2 linked regions of the Simiduia agarivorans SA1 = DSM 21679 genome follow. The protein of the gene in region 2 interacts with the protein of the main gene of each other region in a pairwise test. Links are inferred from orthologs where the notes say so. Each region holds a gene or a part of one and is shown on either strand. Other genes may lie near its edges.

Region 1 (2,972 bases), 1.2 Mb from region 2 along the record:
AAAGGTGAAATCCGTGGTTACGGCTCGCACATGATTAGCACCTAGCACCACCTCTGCTGTTTGGTCACCATCACTCAACAGACGTGCAAGCTCAATCACGCCCTTTCTGGGGAGAATCGCCTGAACTTTTTCCGCACTTTGAATCTCCATGGTGCGCGTGCACATGGCCAAACGATGGCCATCCGTCGCAACCACACGCAATTGACCGGACGTAACCTCCCAAAGCATACCGTTCAGATAATAGCGAACGTCTTGCTGCGCCATCGCAAAGGACGTGCTATCAATTAAACGTTTGATATCTTTTTGCGGGCAGGTGAACGACAGATCACTGGGCCCATCTTCTACATTGGGGAAATCATTGGCCGGCAAGGTAGACAGCGTAAAACGGCTACGGCCGCTCTTAACCATCAGCTTTTGGTTGTCTTCTTTGAATTCAATATCAGCGCCATCGGGCAATGAGCGACAGATGTCGAGTAACTTACGCGCAGGCACGGTAATCTCACCAGAATCACCCGGGTGTTCCAGCTGAATCCGCCCCACAATTTCCACTTCGAGATCAGTACCGGTGAGTGACAGTTTTTCGCCATCCAACACGATCAATACGTTAGACAAGACCGGCAACGTCTGACGCCGCTCGACCACACCGGCGACCAATTGCAACGGTTTTAACAACGCATCCCGCGATACTGTAAATTTCATAACCACTCTCTTATAGGAAATCTAATAGGTCAGTTTGGGCTTATTATATCCAGATTACTCTGCGGTTGTTGCAGGCGTTCCGGGCTTTTTAGCTGGTGAGCAGCCGTTGCAAATTTTTTGTATCCTCGCGGATATCAGCGCTTTCCTCTTGCAGCTCTTTGATCTTACGGCACGCGTGCAACACCGTGGTATGGTCGCGACCGCCAAAGGCTTCACCGATTTCCGGCAGACTGTGGTTGGTCAGCTCTTTGGCCAGGCTCATCGCTACCTGGCGAGGACGTGCAACAGACCGACTGCGCCGCTTGGAATGCAAATCGCTGACTTTTATTTTGTAATATTCCGCCACTACCCGCTGGATATTATCGATCGATACCTGTTTATCCTGCAGCGCCAACAGATCTTTGAGTGACTCCCTCACCAACTCCACGTCTATCGGTCTGCCGGTAAAACTGGCATTGGCGACAACCCGTTTTAACGCGCCTTCGAGCTCTCGCACATTGGAACGTATCCGTTGGGCAATAAAAAACGCGGCATCATGAGGTAATGTCAGATTTTGCTGAGTCGCCTTTTTCATCAGGATGGCCACCCGGGTTTCGAGCTCCGGCGGCTCTACAGCCACCGTTAATCCCCAACCGAAGCGCGATTTTAATCGCTCTTCTAGCCCTTCAATCTCCCTGGGATAACGGTCACAGGTCAGAATGATTTGCTGCCCACCCTCTAATAACGCATTAAAGGTGTGGAAAAACTCTTCCTGCGAACGCTCCTTGCCGGCAAAAAATTGAATATCGTCAATGAGCAGTGCGTCGAGCGACCGGTAGTAACGCTTAAAATCGTTGATGGCATTGAGCTGCAATGCCTTCACCATATCCGCAACAAAACGTTCGGAATGCAGGTAAAGAATTTTTGCGTTCGGGTTTCGCTCTAACATGGCGTTACCCACGGCGTGCATCAAGTGGGTCTTACCCAATCCAACGCCACCATAAATAAACAGGGGGTTATAGGCCCCGCCGGGATTTTCGGCCACCTGCCGTGCTGCTGCCAGGCCCAACTGGTTGGACTTACCCTCAACAAAGCGCGGAAAGGTAAACTGGGTATTCAGGCGATGTTGGTGCTTCAGACCACCATCCACATTGGCAGCGCGTTCTTGTGGCGCAGTGGCCCGCGCTGGCTCAGGAGCAACAACCTCCCTCACCTGCACGGCATCCTGGCTCACGGGCGACGTGGCCCGTGATCGCACAGCTGGCTGTTGGCGGTTAGCCACGCCCAACACCACTTCTATACTGTCACCGGCCTGGGAGCTCACCAGCTCGGCAATGCGCGGCAGAAACTTATCGGACACCCAGGACTTAATAAACTGGTTGGGCGCCAGCAGCGTGAGTTGGGCATGCCCAGCGCTCACATCCAGTTGAAGCGGGCGAATCCAGGTGTTGAACTGCTCGGGCGAGAGTTCATTTTGCAGGCTGGTCACGCACTGGTTCCAGATTGTTTCTGGCAAAGGGATATCCCCCAACATCAATTGGCTTTCAAAATAATTCAGAAAAAATCGCTGACAAAGACTCTGGGTGGCAGCCTGTAAGCCCCACCGAATAACCGGTCAGGGGTTCTTTATTATCAGGTCACACCGTATCTTTTGATCACTATCTCGCGCGCAACACCGGCAAGATTGGGGAAGCGAATCGTTTCAGCGTTTGCTTATTCCCTTTCCACTTCCCCGGCTCTCGGATACAAGCACCGATTACAAGCTCCCCTTACAAGCTCCTATTAACTGAAATAGTCGATTACGGTTAATAGGCACCCGAACATCAGGTAGTGCAACCTGCTCCGGTCATTCTGGAACGCTGCGAAAAAAACACTCAAACGGCGTCATTTCTCACCAGCTCCGCCCCCAAACTGAACACCGGAAAACGAGTCCTTAGCGAAGGTGGATTATTCTACCTGTGTCGGTTTGAGTTATCCACAGACAATCTCAGGTTTGTTCGCATATTATTTTAATTTGTTTATTTTTCAATAAGTTAACTATCAATTTCTGAGTGAATCGCTGGATCCGTAACCTTAGCGCATACTCAATCATGGTTTATAAACTGTGGATAAATATCTGAATAAGTAGGTGATAAGTGGGGTAAAACCGGCGCATTAGTTGTCGTAAAAACAAACAACCACAACATCTGGTAGCATGCCGTCAGCGCCCAAAAATTATGCAACTTTTACGTTGATTTACCCCTCCCGATTCATTAGAATCCGCCCTCTTTTCGCGTACTGGTTGCGCGATTGAT
Region 2 (5,868 bases):
TGGGTACACTTTTGACCTGCTCATTGGAAGCTCAATCATACCATGTTTAACATCCCGACCCGCCTCTGCCTCTCCGGCCTGGCCCTGTGTTTACTGCTGTCCGCCTGCTCTGCACCGGTCAAGCAATCCGACCCCGATATTGTCGAAGCCACGGCCGGCAGCTCTCAGGAAGCGGTACAGGCATTACTGCTGGAGGCCCGGCAGGCCAAGTCGCCGGAGCGCGAGCGTCACATTATTGCCGCCGCCGAGCAGTTGATTGCACTGGGCGACAATGAATGGGCCGACAACCTGCTCAGCGCCATCAGCCGGGACCAACTGCAGCAGCAAGACCTCTGGCATTACACCCTGGTGTACAGCCAATTGGCGATCGCCCAGAACAACCTGTTCACCGCCCAACAAGTGTTGATGAACCCGGGCCTCGACAGCCAATGGGAGCTGATGCCAAAAGCCACCTACGTGGCCATCAGGCAAATGCGCGGCGAACTGATGTCGACGCTGGGTGAAACCCAGTTGGCCATCAGGGAATACGTTGCGCTCGACCACGTATCGCTGTCACCCGTAGAGGCCACCGGCAATCAGGTTGCCCTGTGGCAAACATTGATGGCACAGCCTTTGTGGGAGCTGGAGCAATTAGCCGGCAACAGCCAATCGCGGGAAGAGCTGGGCTGGTATCAGCTGGCAATCTTGTCCAAGAATAACCAGAACCAACTGGAGGCTCAGCTCGCCGGCGTCGAGCAATGGCGAGCCCAATGGCCCGACCACCCGGCGGCCGCGCACCTGCCGCAAGATCTGCAGTTGCTGCAACAACTGATTGAAGAGCAACCCAAGCAGGTGGCCCTGTTGCTGCCGGTGAGCGGGCGTCTGGCCCGCGCCGGTAAAGCCATTCAGGACGGTTTTTTTGCCGCCTACTATCAGGCCGTGGCAGCCGGTCATCAACATCCCGCCATTCGCGTCTATGACAGCAACACCCAGGATATCGCAGGCCTCTATCAGCAGGCAGTAGACGAAGGCGCCGAGCTGATCATTGGCCCGCTGGACAAGGACAAAGTGGCCGAGCTGGCCCTCTTACCCGCACTGCCGGTACCCACGTTGGCGCTGAACCGGTCCGAACAAAATGGCAGTCTGCCCCCCCCACCGCAGCTGGTGCAGTTCAGTCTTGCCGCAGAAGATGAAGCCCGCCAAGCCGCCCGCCGGGCATGGCTGGAAGGTCACAGGCTGGCGATGGTGATTGCACCGGAAGCCAGCTGGGCTGATCGCGCCGCAGTGGCGTTCATCGCCGAGTGGAATCAGTTGGGAGGCACGGTCGTTGATTATGCCAAATTCACCGGCAAAGCCGATTACTCAAAAATTATTTCGCGCGCATTGCTGATTGACCAGAGTAAAGCCCGCGCTGCACAAGTGCGTAATATTCTTGGCCGCACCATGGAGTACGAACCCCGGCGCCGCCAGGATGTGGATATGATTTTCCTGACCGCACTGCCGAACCAGGCCCGGCAGGTAAAACCCACGTTGAAATTTCACCTGGCCAGCGACATTCCGGTATACGCCACCAGCCATATCTACACCGGCGAACCGGACCCAAAACTGGACAGCGACATGAATGGCATCCGGTTCAGTACCCTGCCGTGGATTTTCGACACCCAGCGTCCGGAAAAGCTGGCGATCGACGCCTATTCGCGCGACCCGGCCTTTAACCGGCTCTATGCCATGGGGGTAGACGCATTCTACCTCTATCCTCGCCTGCGCCAGCTGCGGGAAATTGACGGCACCCGCGTTTTCGGCGCCACTGGCAACCTGCAATTGAATACCGCTGGCCAGATCGAGCGGGAACAGATGTGGGCCAGTATACGGCGCGGCAGAGCGGTACCCATGCCGATGGTGGTAAGCCGCCAGAGCGATGACAGCTGATGACCAGGGGTGCCGAAGCCGAACAAAAAGCGGAGGCATTTTTAACCCGCGCGGGGCTCACTACACTCGCGCGCAACTACCTCTGCAGCCGGGGCGAACTCGATCTCATCATGGAGCACCTTGGCACACTGGTTTTTGTCGAAGTCAGGCTTCGCAGTCACGCCGCCTTTGGTTCGGGTGCCGAATCTGTCACCGCTGGCAAGCGGCGCAAACTGAGACTTGCGGCCGAACATTATTTGCAGGCGCACCCTGATCGCCACCATCAACCCGCCCGCTTTGATGTGGTCTGGTTTGATGATTTACAGTCGGACCCCCATTGGGTAACCAACGCTTTTTGAAATACACCGCGAACACCTGAGAAAACACCATGGAACAACGCGTCATTCAGCGCTTCCACGAAAGCATTGAAACCATCATGAATGCCGGCGAGGGCTTTGCGCCTCTGCTGGCGGATGCCAGCCACGCCATGGTCCAGGCGCTGCTGAGTGAACGAAAGATACTTACCTGCGGCGTAGGCCTGGCGGCTGCCAACGCACAAACCCTGGCCAGTTGCCTGGTGAACCGATTCGAGCAGGAAAGACCCAGCCTGCCAGCCCTATGTCTGGCCAACGACGCGCTCAACCTGAGCGCCGTGGCAACCGATTCGGGCTTAAACGATATTTTTGCCAAACCCATACGGGGACTGGGGCAAGCGGGCGATCTGCTGGTAGTATTTGCCACCGGCGGCAACACCAGTGCAACGGTGCAAGCGATCAGCGCCGCACGCGACAAAGAAATGAGCATTGTGGCGTTTACCAACGAACAGTGCGGCGACCTGGCCAGCATGCTGGCCAGTCAGGATTTCGAATTGAAAGTGCCTACCCTATCGGCGCCCCACGCCCATGAGGTGCACCTGTTGAGTGTTTTTTGTCTCTGTGATCTCATAGATCAGCAATTATTTGGAGGTTTCGCGTAATGCGGATTTTATTGTTAGCAAGCTTTTTGGCGCTGCCATTGTTCCTGAACGGCTGCAGCCATATCGTGGGTGCGGCGCACGAAGAACCCGTTGGCGTGGATAAAAAAGAACGCACTCTGGGATCGGCCATCGACGATGAAAAAATTGAGGTTTCTGCATTGGTGAACATCCGCAAGGCCTCACCTTTGTTGGAAAACGCCAACATTTCTGTCACCAGTTTTAACGGCATTGTGTTGCTGACCGGCCAGGTACAAGCGCCCGACATGAAAGCGCTCGCCGGCGAAGAAGTGCGCAAAATCACCCGCGTTCGCGAAGTTCACAACGAGCTGGCCATTCAAGGCAATGCCTCCTTCCTGACCGCCACCAGCGATACCTGGCTGACATCCAAAGTCAAAACCAAAATGATGACCGACATGAACCTGGACAGCGGCCGGGTTAAAGTGGTGACGGAAGATGGCGTAGTCTACATTATGGGCTTACTGACCCAGGCCGAAGCCAAACGCGCCAGCGAAATTGCCCGCACCACGGGTGGCGTGCAGAAAGTCGTGAAAGTGGTGGAATACATTAACTAGTTGCTAGTAACAACCGTCAGTTTTTCAGTTATCGATAGTCAAAAAAAGCGGGCAATGCCCGCTTTTTTTGTTCCGGAGACTAGCCAGCCACTGTTTTTTCAGACTAGCTCCAATGCCACCGCGGTGGCCTCGCCGCCGCCAATACACAAGCTGGCCACACCACGGGCTTTGCTCTGGTGCAACATAGCACCCAACAAGGTCACCATGATACGCGCACCACTGGCACCCAGAGGATGACCCAGTGCGCAGGCGCCACCGTTGACGTTCACTTTGGCGTGGTCGAGCTCCAGTTCGGTCATGGCCGCCATGGCCACGACGGCAAAGGCCTCGTTGATTTCGTAGAGGTCCACGTCGGCGGCCGACCAACCCACCTGCTCAAGCAGATTTTTCATGGCCGCCACGGGCGCCGTTGTAAACCACTCAGGTGCCTGTGCGGCCTGACTGTGGCCGCACACCCGGGCAATGGGCTTAAGGCCGCGTCGGCTGGCTTCCGACGCGGTCATTAATACCAAAGCGGCCGCACCGTCCGATATTGAGCTGGCATTGGCGGCAGTGACGGTGCCGTCTTTTTTGAACGCCGGCTTCAACGTGGGAATTTTTTCCGGGCGCGCATTGCCGGGCTGCTCATCGGTATCCACAACCACTTCACCCCGCCGGTCGGCAATGGTCACGGGCGCCACTTCGCGACGGAAACGCCCTTCGGCAATGGCTTTGTTCGCGCGATCCAGCGAGGTCAACGCATAGTTGTCCTGGGCCTCACGGGTAAACTGGTACTTGTCAGCACACTGTTCGGCAAAACTACCCATCAGGCCACCCTGATAGGCGTCCTGCAGGCCATCCAGGAACATATGATCCAGCAGTTCGCCGTGACCAAGTCGATAACCCGCTCGCGCCTTGGCCAGCAAATAAGGCGCATTGGACATACTTTCCATGCCGCCGGCAACAATCACTTTGCCGTGGCCAAGCGCCAGCGCATCGGCGGCCATCATCACGGTTTTCATGCCCGAGCCGCAGACTTTGTTAATGGTGGTACAGGGCGTGCGGTCAGACAGGCCGGCTTTCAGTGCCGCCTGTCGCGCCGGCGCCTGACCCACACCGGCAGGCAATACGCAGCCCATCAACACTTCGTCCACCTGATCTGCGGCCACACCCGCATCGGCCAGCGCGGCCTTGATGGCCACCGCACCCAGATCGGGTGCTGAGACCGCGGACAAAGCCCCTTGCATGCCCCCCATGGGCGTGCGCGCCATACCTACAATCACAATGGGATCTTTCATAACCGCTCCTCGTACGCTGCTTGATCACTCGCTTCCAGTCTGCAACAGCACCGCCGTTGCACGCAATGCATTGCAGTATAACCAAAGCCGTGTCAGCCAGCCCTGGGCGATGCGCTCTGTCACTGGCAGGGTACGCCGTGCAGGCGTCATTGGCGCCGATCTGGAGCAACAGAAAGCTGTTTTCGGGCCCGGTTGTTAACAGCAGTGGCGTTTTGAGGCAGGGCGGATAATTGCGTTCATCTTGCCGGCAGGACCGTTAACCGAGTGACTTCACTGCCAGCCCTGCACTCATGCTACCATCGGCCAAACGCACACGGAGGAGCCTCTATGGGAACCGGAACTATTGTTACATTCGTCATCATTGCCCTGCTGCTGTTTTACATCGTAGGTATCTACAACCAGTTGGTGGCGCTGAAAAACCGCTTTGAAAATGCCTTTGCGCAGATCGAGGTTCAGCTCAAACGCCGCTACGACCTGATTCCCAATCTGGTGGAAACCGCCAAGGGTTACATCAAGCATGAACGCGAAACGCTGGAGGCGGTCATTGCCGCTCGCAACCAAGCTGCGGCTGGACTGCAAGCCCTGAAAGGCCATCTGGACGACGCTGGATCGGTGGCCCAGCTGAATCAGGCCGAAGGCATGCTCGCTGGCGCCATGGGACGGCTGAACGTGGTGATGGAGGCCTACCCCGACCTCAAAGCCAACCAGAACATGATGCAGCTGTCCGAAGAGCTCACCTCCACCGAAAACAAGGTGGCGTTTGCCCGCCAGGCCTTTAACGACGCCGTCACGGCTTATAACAGCTACAAGCAAAGCTTCCCGCCGGTGTTTTTTGCCAATTTATTTGGCCACGGCAAAGACGCAAATCTGCTGGAGTTTGCCGATAGCGCCGAAATCCAGGCCGCACCGAAAGTTTCCTTCTAATGAACTTCTTTGAGCATCAGGATCAGGCGCGCAAACAGACCGCGCGTCTGGTGGGCCTGATGGCGCTGGCAGTGGTGGCGCTCATCGTCATAACCACGTTGTTCGTTGGCATTATGCTGCAAGCCACCGGCGGCGCCGCAACCCCCAGCCCCGATCAGGCGGCCTTCTGGCAAACGTTTTTTGAACACCTGGATGCGCGCCTGATCGGCGGCATCGCCATTATCGTGATCAG

What was found. The genes of interacting proteins can lie anywhere in the genome.
Region 1: the proteins of M5M_RS17425 (region 2) and dnaA interact in binary tests that used the Escherichia coli proteins (3 or more experiments, as listed by UniProt). The link is inferred for Simiduia agarivorans SA1 = DSM 21679 from one-to-one orthologs.

Annotation. Positions count from the first base shown.
Region 1 is NC_018868.3:2,746,586-2,749,557, forward strand. It holds dnaA (chromosomal replication initiator protein DnaA), read right to left. Parts: upstream 2,213-2,972; coding sequence 788-2,212; downstream 1-787. Other genes in the region: dnaN (DNA polymerase III subunit beta), read right to left, coding at 1-699. UniProt on the Escherichia coli protein: Plays an essential in the initiation and regulation of chromosomal replication. Binds in an ATP-dependent fashion to the origin of replication (oriC) to initiate formation of the DNA replication initiation complex once per cell cycle.
Region 2 is NC_018868.3:3,902,996-3,908,863, reverse strand. What follows is about bases 1,125-4,069. They hold M5M_RS17425 (D-sedoheptulose-7-phosphate isomerase), read left to right. Parts: upstream 1,125-2,275; coding sequence 2,276-2,863; downstream 2,864-4,069. Other genes in these bases: M5M_RS17415 (acetyl-CoA C-acyltransferase), read right to left, coding at 3,534-4,069; M5M_RS17420 (BON domain-containing protein), read left to right, coding at 2,863-3,435; M5M_RS17430 (YraN family protein), read left to right, coding at 1,908-2,246; M5M_RS17435 (penicillin-binding protein activator), read left to right, coding at 1,125-1,908. Outside these bases: rsmI (16S rRNA (cytidine(1402)-2'-O)-methyltransferase), read right to left, coding at 1-1; more of M5M_RS17435, read left to right, coding at 43-1,124; more of M5M_RS17415, read right to left, coding at 4,070-4,712; M5M_RS17410 (LemA family protein), read left to right, coding at 5,040-5,636; M5M_RS17405 (M48 family metallopeptidase), read left to right, coding at 5,636-5,868. UniProt on the Escherichia coli protein: Required for the timely initiation of chromosomal replication via direct interactions with the DnaA initiator protein.